One region of the Streptomyces sp. NPDC093598 genome, then DNA from elsewhere that is predicted to be linked to it. Evidence: riboswitches for the same ligand, from Rfam matches in the RefSeq annotation. Region 1 holds a riboswitch; the other holds the start of a gene.
The links. Region 1 has a riboswitch for glycine ahead of gcvP (aminomethyl-transferring glycine dehydrogenase). Riboswitches for the same ligand answer to the same signal wherever they lie in the genome.

Region 1 (5,844 bases):
CGCCCCGTCGGATGGAGGCCCTCCTGCCGGATCCGGACGATGTCCTCGGCCTCGCCGGATGTCCCACCGGCCACCGCGGGCAGATCCGCCGTCAGCACGGCGAGCTCGACCACTGACGCTATATCGCGTTATACCCAACGGCCAACCCCGCATCCACCGTTCCCTTCCCCCGCCCCATATCGTGACCGGCATGCAGTCCTACACGATCGGCCAGGCAGCGCGGCTGCTCGGCGTGAGCCCGGACACCGCCCGGCGCTGGGCGGACGCGGGCCGCGTCACGACCCACCGCGACGAGGCCGGGCGACGGCTCATCCACGGGCGGGACCTGGCCGCCTTCTCGGTCGAACTCGCCCGGTCCGGCGCCGCCGAGGAGGACGCCCCGTACACCTCGGCCCGCAATGCCTTCCCCGGCATCGTCACCGCGGTCAAACTCGGCGACGTCGCCGCCCAGGTCGAGATCCAGGCCGGCCCGCACCGGCTCGTCTCCCTGCTCACCCGCGAGGCGGTGGAGGAACTGGGCCTGGAGGTCGGCATGGAGGCGACGGCCCGCGTGAAGTCGACGAACGTCCACATCGACCGCGTCTGAGCCCGGGGTGACAGTGCGGGCGACGCAGACGCACGCATACCGGGCCTGACGCACCCGCGGGGCTACCGTGCGCCTATGAGCCTGAGCATCCGCAACCAGCTCCCCGGCACCGTCACCGACGTCACCCCCGGCGAGGCCATGGCGACCGTCAGGGTCCGCCTCACCGGCGGCCAGGACCTCACCGCGGCGATCACCCGCGAGGCGGCGGCAGACCTCCGCCTCGCTCCCGGGAGCGCCGTGCGCGCCCTGATGAAGTCGACGGAGCTGTCGCTGGCCACGGCCCCCGTCGAGGGCCTGTCGATCCGCAACCAGCTCCCCGGTACGGTCACGGACGTCGCGGCCGGGGAGGCCATGGCGTCCGTCCGCGTCACGGTCGAGGGCGGCGAGCTGACCGCCGCGATCACCAGGGACGCCGCGGACGATCTCGCCCTGTCGCCCGGGATCCCCGTCGTCGTCCTGATCAAGGCGACCGAGGTGTCACTCGCCACCGCATGACTCGCCGGCGAACGGCGAGAGGGGCCCCGCACCGCGGAGCCCCTCCCTGTGACCGGTCCGCCGGTCAGTCCTCGTACGCGTCCAGCGGCGGGCAGGAGCACACGAGGTTCCGGTCGCCGAAGGCCTGGTCGATGCGGCGCACCGGCGGCCAGTACTTGTCGGCGGTCGACACCCCGGCCGGGAACACGGCCTCCTCACGGCTGTAGGCGTGCTCCCACGCCCCGGCGAGCGCGCCGGCGGTGTGCGGGGCACCGCGCAGCGGGTTGTCGTCGGCGGGCCACTCGCCGGAGCCGACCTTTTCGATCTCCGCGCGGATGGCGATCATCGCCTCGCAGAACCGGTCCAGCTCGGCCAGGTCCTCGGACTCCGTCGGCTCGATCATCAGCGTCCCGGCCACCGGGAACGACATGGTCGGCGCGTGGAAGCCGTAGTCGATCAGCCGCTTGGCGATGTCGTCGACGCTCACTCCGGTCGCCTTGGTCAGGGGCCGCAGGTCGATGATGCACTCGTGGGCGACGAGACCGCCGGGGCCGGTGTAAAGCACCGGGTAGTGCGGCTCCAGCCGCTTGGCGATGTAGTTGGCACTGAGCACGGCCACCTGCGTGGCCCGCTTCAGCCCCTCACCGCCCATGAGCCGGACGTACGCCCACGAGATCGGGAGGATGCCGGCGGAGCCCCACGGCGCCGCGGAGATGGGACCGACGCCCGTCTCCGGGCCCGCCTCGGGCTGCAGGGGGTGGTTCGGCAGGTAGGGGGCGAGGTGCTCGCGCACCGCGACCGGGCCGACGCCGGGACCGCCGCCGCCGTGCGGGATGCAGAAGGTCTTGTGCAGGTTCAGGTGCGAGACGTCGCCGCCGAAGTGCCCGGGCTTGGCGAGCCCGACGAGCGCGTTGAGGTTGGCCCCGTCGACGTAGACCTGCCCGCCCGCCTCGTGCACCTGCGCGCAGATGTCGGCGACGTGCTCCTCGAACACACCGTGCGTGGACGGGTACGTGATCATCAGCACGGCCAGCTCGTCGCGGTGCTGCTCGATCTTCGCCCGCAGGTCCTCGACGTCGATCTCGCCGTCCTCGGCGGTCTTCACGACGACGACCTTCATGCCCGCCATCACCGCGCTGGCGGCGTTGGTGCCGTGCGCGGACGACGGGATCAGGCACACGGTGCGCTGCTCGTCCCCGTTGGCCCGGTGGTACCCGCGGACGGCGAGCAGACCGGCCAGCTCGCCCTGTGACCCGGCGTTCGGCTGGAGGGACACCTTGTCGTAGCCGGTGACCTCGGCGAGCCGGTCCTCCAGCTCATGGATGAGCGTGAGGTAGCCCGCGGCCTGCTCGGCGGGCGCGAAGGGGTGCAGCTGCCCGAACTCGGGCCAGGTGACCGGCTCCATCTCCGTGGTCGCGTTGAGCTTCATGGTGCAGGAGCCCAGCGGGATCATGCCCCGGTCGAGCGCGTAGTCGCGGTCGGCCAGCCGGCGCAGGTAGCGCAGCATGGCGGTCTCGGAGCGGTGCTGGTGGAAGACGGGGTGCGTCAGGTAGTCGTCGGTCCGCAGCAGGGCGTGCGGAAGCCCCTCCTCCGTGGCCGCGTCCAGCGCCTCGACGACACCCTCGACCCCGAAGGCGGCCCACACGGCCCGCAGCTGGGCACGCGTCGTGGTCTCGTCGCAGGCGATCGAGACGTGGTCGGCGTCGACGAGACGCAGGTTGACCCCGTTGTCCCGGGCGGCGGCCACGACCTCGGCGGCGCGGCCCTCGACCCGCACGGTCAGGGTGTCGAAGTAGGCGCCGTGCACGACCTCGACGCCGCCGTTCGCCAGCCCGGCGGCGAGGACGGTGGCGTACCGGTGGGTGCGCCGCGCGATGCCCTTCAGGCCCTCCGGGCCGTGGTAGACGGCGTACATGCCCGCCATGACGGCGAGCAGCACCTGAGCGGTGCAGATGTTGCTGGTGGCCTTCTCCCGGCGGATGTGCTGCTCACGGGTCTGCAGCGCCAGCCGGTAGGCCTTGTTCCCGTCGGCGTCCACGGAGACGCCGACCAGCCGCCCGGGCAGGCTGCGCGCCATCTTGTCCTGGACCGCCATGTAACCGGCGTGCGGTCCGCCGAAGCCCATCGGCACACCGAAGCGCTGCGTCGTGCCGACCGCGATGTCCGCCCCGAGCTCACCGGGCGACTTCAGCAGCGTCAGCGCCAGCAGATCGGCGGCGACGGTGACGAGCGCCCCGAGCTCGTGCGCCCGGTCGATGACCGGCTTGATGTCCCGCACGGCACCGGAGGCGCCCGGGTACTGGATCAGCACGCCGTTGATCTCGCGCTCGGCGACCTCGGCGGGGATGCCGTCGCCGAGGTCGGCGACGACGACCTCGACGCCCGTCGGCTCCGCGCGGGTCTGGATCACGGCGATGGTCTGCGGCAGCGCGTCCGCGTCGACCAGGAACAGGCCCTTCTTGTTCTTGCCCAGACGCCGCGACAGCGCCATGGCCTCGGCGGCCGCGGTGCCCTCGTCGAGCAGGGAGGCACCGGAGGTCGGCAGTCCGGTCAGATCGGCGACCATCGTCTGGAAGTTGAGCAGCGCCTCGAGCCGGCCCTGCGAGATCTCCGGCTGGTACGGCGTGTAGGCCGTGTACCAGGACGGGTTCTCCATGACGTTGCGCAGGACGACCGGCGGCGTGAACGTGCCGTAGTACCCGAGGCCGATCATCGAGCCGAGGACCTGGTTGCGGTCGGCGAGGGAGCGCAGCTCGGCGATCACCTCCGCCTCACTGCGGGCACCCGGCAGGTCCAGTGCCTCGGCGCTCGCGATCACGGCCGGGACCGCGGCGGTGGTGAGTTCGTCCAGCGAGCCGTAGCCGACCTGCGCGAGCATCTTGGCGCAGGCCTCGTGGTCGGGGCCGATGTGGCGCTGCTCGAAGGGGACTGCCTCTTCGAGCTCGGAGAGCGGAATGCGGTGGGCGGTCATTGCGGAGGCCTCCTGGTCGACACGACCTTCGAGGGGCACCACGGCGCGGGTACCCGGACGGCCTCCCCCTCTGTCATCTCAACCTGAGAGCTTCACCGGAGCGCCCGAAGACGTCCGGCTTTCACCGTCGGTGAGAGCGGAAGCCGTCGACACCCGCCCTGCTTTCCAGAGTGACCTCGTCCGTGCGGTACGTGAGCCTGAGAGATTCCGGGGAGGATTTGCTCCTTCGGCGCCTCCGATGGTGTCTGGAGGACTCTCCCGCACGGGGTCAACAGCCGCTGCCAGCGTACCAGCGAGGTCAACGCACGAACCTTCGAGTGGCCGCATCCCCGCTTGTGCCGTTTTGTAGTGCTTACGGATGAGGTGCGACCATGTGGAGGGCCCGTGCGAACCGATATCGATCCGCGCAACCTGATCGGCCGCAAGGCGTTCGACCGCAACGGGACCAGGATCGGCACGATCGACGAGGTCTACCTCGACGACGCCACCGGCGAACCGGAGTGGGCGGCCATACGGACCGGCCTGTTCAGCAGGGACGCTTTCGTCCCCCTGGAGCCGAGCGAACTGATCGAGGGCGCCCTCCACGTCCCCTTCGACCGCGCCCTGATCAAGGACGCCCCCGACTTCGGCGTGGGCCGCCATCTCTCACCCGAGCAGGAACTGCAGCTCTACCACCACTACGGCCTCGACGTCGCCGCCCCGCCCCCGCTGCCGGACCACGACTTCGGCAAGCTGGCGGGCACCGACGAGACGGCCTGAGACCCCGCCCCGGGGGCCCCGCCTCCCGCTTCCGGCCCTCGTAACACCAACGGCAACGGATCCGCCGCCTCCAGCTCCGGATCGTCGACCCGGAAGGTCCGCACGCGCCCGGGCTCCGAGGAGGGCGTCTCGAAGCGGACGGTGACCCGCCCCAGGCCGCTGCCCTGCACCCATCCGTGGCCGAACTCGGCGTGCCGCACGTCGTGCCCGGCAGGCCATCTGCGCTCGGCGAGCGACGGCCGCTCCTCGGCCGGCGCGGCGGAGGGCTCCTCGACCGGGCCCTCCGCGACCGTCCGCTCCCCCGCCGCCTGCGCGAACAGGTCTTCCTGTGTGTAGTCGGCGAGCCCACTGACGCCCACCCCCAGCAGCCGCACCCCGCCCGTCGTGTCGACCGAGTCCAGCAATCTGCCCGCCGCCTCACGGATCACCGCCGGATCGTCCGTCGGCCCGCGCAGCGTCTCGGACCGGGTGAGCGTCGAGAAGTCGTAGCGCCGCACCTTCAGGACGATGGTCCGGCCCGACAACCCGGCTCCGCGCAGTCGCCGCACGCACCGCTCGGCGAGCCGCTGCACCTCCAGCCCGACCCGCGTCCGGTCGTGGATGTCCACGTCGTAGGTGTCCTCGACCGACACCGACTTCGCCTCGCGCTCCGCCACCACGGGCCGGTCGTCCCGCGCCAGGGCCATGGCGTACAGACCATGCCCGTGCGCCTTCCCCAGCAGCCGGACCAGCTCGTCCTCACCCGCCTCGACGATCTCCTCGACCGTGGTGATCCCCGCCCGCCGCAGGTGGTCACCCGTCGCCGGCCCCACCCCGGGCAGCGTCCGCACCGACATCGGCCCCAGCATCGCCCGCTCGGTCCCCGGCTCGATCACCACCAGCCCGTCGGGCTTGGCTTCCTCCGAGGCGATCTTCGCGAGCATCTTGGAGGCGGCGAGCCCCACCGACCCCGTGAGCCCCGTAGCGGCCCGGATGTCCGCGCGCAGCTTCACCCCGGCCAGCCGCGCCGACCGCTCGTCCCAGGCCACTCCCCCGGCCTCCAGGTCCACGAACG
Region 2 (5,844 bases), on a different contig from region 1:
TCCCCGCGTGCGGGGGCAGGCCGCGGGCGAACTCCACGGCGGGCGCGATGGTGTACGACATGTGGGAGCCGACGACCTGGCGGAACTGCTCCTCGGAACTGAACACCGGCACGAACGCCTGGCCGTCGATCTCGATGCCGGGCAGGTCGAGGGGACCGCTGTGCGGGCCGCCGCCGTTGGGCAGCGGGATCCACACGAAGCTCCGGCCGAGCACCTCGACGATCCGCCCACCGGCCGCCGGACCGGCGCCGAGGGAGGCCGAGAGCACCTCCTCCAACTCGTTGCCGGGCCAACCGCCGTGCGGGTGGGTCTGCGTCTGCGCCGGAAAGTCCGCGGAGAAGTCCGCCGGGAAGTCCATCTGCCTACCGCCTGCCTGAAACCACTGCTGTGGCCCAAAAGGCTAACGGCTCACCGGCGCGGGGAGGCCGGGCAGCGGAAGGGGGGTGGCCGGGGGCGGAGGTCGGGGTGTGGCCGGGGCGGCGGACGGACCCAGGGGTCGGGCTTGGGGTCGGAGGCGGCGGACGGACGCGGGCGGGCGGGCGCAGGAGGCGGGGATGAGGGACGCGGATGGCCGGCCGGGAGGCCGGGCGCAGGGGCCGGGCGCAGGAGGCGGCGACGGTGGACAGGCACGGGCAACCGGGCGCAGGAGTCGGCCACAGGGGACGGGCGCGGGCGGGCGGGCCGGGAGGCCTTGGCGCGGGTCGGCGGTGGACAGTGGGCGGACCGCGGCGCGCAGGACGCGGCGGGGGGGGCGCAAGAACCACGGTGCAGGATCACCGGCGGTCGGCCCGGAGGCCGGGCCGTGGGTCGCCGGCGGGCGACGCGCGTGCGCGGGCCGTCGCCCCCGGCCCCGGCGCGCCGCCCCGGCCCGTCAGCCCGTGAAACCGATTCTGTGGAGGGTGTTCGCCGCGTCCCGGTCGGCGAGGACGGCCGAACCGCAGCCGGCGGGAAGGTCGCCGCGTTCCACCGCGCGCAGGAGGCGGGTGCTCGCCGCCCGGTGGCGCAGGAACGCGTAGCGCGAGACGCCTCGGCCCCGGTCGCGCTGGCCGGCCAGGGCCTGCTCGGGGGTGACGTCGAGCAGCAGCAGGTGGAGTGTGCCGCCGCGGCGGCGGGCCTCGCGGGCGAGCCAGCGGCGGACCCAGGCCTGGGTGCCGCAGTCGTGCACGACGACGCCCTCTCCCGAGCGCAGGGCGCGACGCAGCCCGGCGTAGTGGGCGAGGCGGACGAGCGGGCGGTAGAGCGCGTACGGCAGGGCACGCGGCATGCGGCGCTCCCAGCGGTCGCGGGTGTCCTGCGAGTCGACGCGCCGGCCCGGCACCGTACGCCGCATCAGCGTGGACTTGCCGCTGCCGGGCAGGCCCGTGATCACGACGAGGTCGCGGGGGCCGAACAGCAGCGCGCGCGGCCCGCGTCCGGCGCGGTCGCGCAGGTCGCGGACGACCGGCGCCGGCACCGGAGCGCGAACCGCCCGGACCGGAGCGGCGGCCGGCTGCTCGGGCAGCGCGATGCCCGTCGTCGCGTACGCGGTGGTCCTGTTCACCGTGATCGTCCTCCCCTGGGGCCAGGTACGGAGTCCCATCCCCGCCGAGTGTAAAGAGAAGGTAATGCCGCAGGCCTCTCATTTCCGTGCTTGTCCTGCAACAGGGCTGCTACAGGTCGCGGTGTCCGGCGGGCGGGACTCGTGCACTCCCTGTGAAAGGTCCCCCTGCCGCGCCGGAAGGATGCGTGCAATGATGTGCGCGCCAACTGCATACCGGCCGTTTGAATCCGCGCGGGAGAGTTCCCAGCACCGCAGACGCTGGGGCGCCGAAGGAGCAAGTCCCTCCCTTGAATCTCTCAGGCCCCGTTACCGCGCGGGCGAGGCACATCTGAAAAGCGGGCCGCCCCCTGTCCAGGACGGGGATGTGGCTCCACCCAAGGTGCAAGCCATGGACCCGTGCGGTCATGGCGAACCTCTCAGGTTCCGATGACAGATGGGGAGGAACGACCTCGCCCGTCATGCCCCTTGGAGACGACCGACCGATGAGCAGTACAGGAGAACTCCGTCACACCGCGCTCGATGCCTTGCATCGGTCGCTCGGCGCGACGATGACCGACTTCGCCGGCTGGGACATGCCCCTGCGCTACGGCTCCGAGCGCGACGAGCACACCGCCGTGCGCACGAAGGCCGGGCTGTTCGACCTCTCCCACATGGGCGAGATCACCGTCACCGGGCCGCAGGCCGCCGCCCTGCTGGACTTCGCCCTGGTGGGCAACATCGGCGGCGTGAGGCCGGGCCGCGCCCGCTACACCATGATCTGCCGGGCCGACGGCGGCATCCTCGACGACCTGATCGTCTACCGGCTGGGCGAGACCGAGTACATGGTCGTCGCCAACGCCTCCAACGCCCAGGTCGTGCTGGACGCGCTGACCGAGCGGGCCGCCGGCTTCGACGCCGAGGTGCGCGACGACCGGGACGCCTACGCGCTGATCGCCGTACAGGGCCCGCAGTCGCCGGGGATCCTCAAGTCCCTGACCGACGCCGACCTCGACGGCCTGAAGTACTACGCCGGGCTGCCCGGCACGGTGGCGGGCGTCCCGGCCCTGATCGCCCGGACCGGCTACACCGGCGAGGACGGCTTCGAGCTGTTCGTGAAGCCGGAGCACGCCGTCGAGCTGTGGCAGGCCCTGACCAAGGCCGGCGAGGGCGTCGGGCTGGTCCCGTGCGGGCTGTCCTGCCGCGACACGCTGCGCCTGGAGGCGGGCATGCCGCTGTACGGGCACGAGCTGAGCACCTCCCTCACCCCCTTCGACGCCGGGCTCGGCCGGGTGGTGAAGTTCGAGAAGGAGGGCGACTTCGTGGGGCGCGACGCCCTGCGCGAGGCCGCCGCCCGCGCCGAGCAGAACCCTCCGCGCGTGCTGGTCGGCCTGATCGCCGAGGGCCGCCGGGTCCCGCGCGCCGGGTACGCGGTCGTCGCCGGCGGCGAGGTGATCGGCGAGGTCACCTCCGGCGCCCCCTCCCCCACCCTCGGCAGGCCGATCGCGATGGCGTACGTCGACGCCACGCACGCCGCGCCCGGCACGACCGGCGTGGGCGTGGACATCCGGGGCAGTCACGAGCCGTACGAGGTCGTGGCGCTGCCGTTCTACAAGCGCCAGAAGTAGACACTGGCCGGAGGGCCGCGGCAGCGACCCCGTGCCCGTCGTCCCAGCTCACCAGCAGTCCCCCTTCCACAGCACTCCCGCGCGTACAGGAGAATCCAGGCCATGAGCAACCCCAAAGAGCTGCGCTACAGCAAGGAGCACGAGTGGCTGTCGGCCGCCGAGGACGGCGTCTCGACGGTCGGCATCACGGAGCACGCGGCCAACGCGCTCGGCGATGTCGTGTTCGTCCAGCTTCCCGAGGTCGGTGACTCGGTGTCCGCCGGCGAGACCTGCGGCGAACTGGAGTCGACCAAGTCGGTGTCCGACCTGTACTCCCCCGTGTCCGGTGAGGTCACCGAGGTCAACGAGGACGTCGTGAACGACCCGTCGCTGGTGAACTCGGCCCCCTTCGAGGGCGGCTGGCTGTTCAAGGTGCGCGTCACGGACGAGCCGGGCGACCTGCTCTCCGCCGACGAGTACACCGCGTTCTCCGCCGGATGAGGAGTCGTATGTCCGTCCTGAACACACCCCTGCACGAGCTCGACCCGGCCGTCGCCGCGGCGGTCGACGCCGAGCTGCACCGCCAGCAGTCCACCCTCGAGATGATCGCGTCGGAGAACTTCGCGCCGGTCGCGGTCATGGAGGCGCAGGGCTCGGTCCTCACCAACAAGTACGCCGAGGGCTACCCGGGCCGCCGCTACTACGGCGGCTGTGAGCACGTCGACGTGGTCGAGCAGATCGCGATCGACCGCGTCAAGGAGCTGTTCGGCGCCGAGCACGCCAACGTGCAGCCGCACTCGGGCGCCCAGGCCAACGCGGCCGCGATGTTCGCGCTGCTCAAGCCGGGCGACACCATCATGGGTCTGAACCTCGCCCACGGCGGGCACCTGACCCACGGCATGAAGATCAACTTCTCCGGCAAGCTCTACGACGTCGTCGCCTACCACGTGGGCGAGGACGGCCGGGTCGACATGGCCGAGGTGGAGCGGCTGGCGAAGGAGTCGAAGCCGAAGCTGATCGTCGCCGGCTGGTCGGCGTACCCGCGGCAGCTGGACTTCGCGGAGTTCCGCCGGATCGCGGACGAGGTCGGCGCGTACCTGATGGTCGACATGGCCCACTTCGCCGGGCTGGTCGCGGCCGGGCTGCACCCCAACCCGGTGCCGCACGCGCACGTGGTCACCACCACGACCCACAAGACCCTCGGCGGCCCGCGCGGCGGTGTGATCCTCTCCACGGCCGAACTGGCCAAGAAGATCAACTCCGCTGTCTTCCCCGGTCAGCAGGGCGGCCCGCTGGAGCATGTGATCGCCGCCAAGGCGGTCGCCTTCAAGGTCGCCGCCTCGGAGGACTTCAAGGAGCGCCAGCGCCGTACGCTGGAGGGTGCCCGCATCCTGGCCGAGCGTCTGGTGAAGGACGACGTCCGGGCCGTGGGCGTGGACGTCCTGTCCGGCGGCACGGACGTGCACCTGGTCCTGGTCGACCTGCGCCACTCGGAGCTGGACGGCCAGCAGGCCGAGGACCGCCTCCACGAGGTGGGCATCACGGTCAACCGGAACGCGATCCCGAACGACCCGCGTCCGCCGATGGTGACGTCCGGTCTGCGGATCGGCACACCGGCCCTGGCCACCCGCGGGTTCGAGACCGAGGACTTCGCTGAGGTCGCGGACGTCATCGCCGAGGCGCTGAAGCCGTCGTACGACGCGGAGGCCCTCAAGGCCCGGGTGAAGGGACTGGCCGACAAGCACCCGCTGTACCCGGGTCTGAACACGTAACGAAGAAACCTTTCGGGTGCCGCGTCGGCCACCAGCAGGCGCGGCACCCACCCCCTCTGCACCACCCCGTAGTCAGGAGTTCCCCCGTGGCCATCTCGGTCTTCGACCTGTTCTCGATCGGCATCGGCCCGTCCAGCTCGCACACCGTCGGCCCGATGCGGGCGGCCCGGATGTTCGCCCGGCGGCTGCGCAACGAGGAGCTGCTGGCGCCGACCGCGAAGGTCCGCGCGGAACTGTACGGCTCGCTCGGCGCCACCGGGCACGGTCACGGCACACCCAAGGCGGTGCTGCTCGGCCTGGAGGGCGACTCGCCGCGCACGGTGGACGTGGCGAGCGCGGACGAGCGGGTGGAGGCGATCAAGTCCGGCGGGCGGCTGAACCTGCTCGGCGAGCACGAGATCGCGTTCTCCTTCGACGACGACATGGTCCTGCACCGCCGCAAGGCCCTGCCGTACCACGCGAACGGCATGACGTTGTGGGCGTACGACGCCTCGGGCGAGGAACTGCTGACCAAGACGTACTACTCGGTCGGCGGCGGCTTCGTCGTCGACGAGGACGCGGTCGGCGCGGACCGCATCAAACTCGACGACACCGTGCTGAAGTACCCCTTCCGCACCGGCGACGAGCTGCTGCGCCTGACCGAGGAGACGGGCCTGTCGATCTCCGCGCTGATGCTGGAGAACGAGCGGGCCTGGCGCACCGAGGAGGAGATCCGCGAAGGCCTGCTGGAGATCTGGCAGGTGATGCGGGACTGCGTGGCGCGCGGGCTGTCCCAGGAAGGCATCCTGCCGGGCGGTCTCAAGGTGCGCCGCCGGGCCGCGAACACCGCGCGCAAGCTGCGCTCCGAGGGCGACCCGCTGGCCCTCTCCATGGAGTGGATCACCCTCTACGCCATGGCGGTCAACGAGGAGAACGCCGCGGGCGGCCGGGTCGTCACCGCCCCCACCAA

Region 2: another riboswitch for glycine. It lies ahead of gcvT (glycine cleavage system aminomethyltransferase GcvT); the one in region 1 lies ahead of gcvP (aminomethyl-transferring glycine dehydrogenase).

Annotation. Positions count from the first base shown of each region.
Region 1 covers NZ_JBIWIV010000007.1:306,487-312,330, forward strand. The annotation lists gene ACIRDU_RS23065 (hypothetical protein) at 1-116, shown strand, start outside; gene ACIRDU_RS23070 (molybdopterin-binding protein) at 191-586, shown strand; gene ACIRDU_RS23075 (molybdopterin-binding protein) at 662-1,081, shown strand; gene gcvP (aminomethyl-transferring glycine dehydrogenase) at 1,146-4,031, opposite strand; glycine riboswitch at 4,207-4,302, opposite strand; gene ACIRDU_RS23085 (PRC-barrel domain-containing protein) at 4,416-4,790, shown strand; gene ACIRDU_RS23090 (DNA polymerase IV) at 4,709-5,844, opposite strand, start outside.
Region 2 covers NZ_JBIWIV010000022.1:29,065-34,908, reverse strand. The annotation lists gene ACIRDU_RS36180 (enhanced serine sensitivity protein SseB) at 1-358, opposite strand, end outside; gene ACIRDU_RS36175 (AAA family ATPase) at 872-1,540, opposite strand; glycine riboswitch at 1,763-1,862, shown strand; gene gcvT (glycine cleavage system aminomethyltransferase GcvT) at 2,023-3,144, shown strand; gene gcvH (glycine cleavage system protein GcvH) at 3,247-3,624, shown strand; gene glyA (serine hydroxymethyltransferase) at 3,633-4,895, shown strand; gene ACIRDU_RS36155 (L-serine ammonia-lyase) at 4,982-5,844, shown strand, end outside.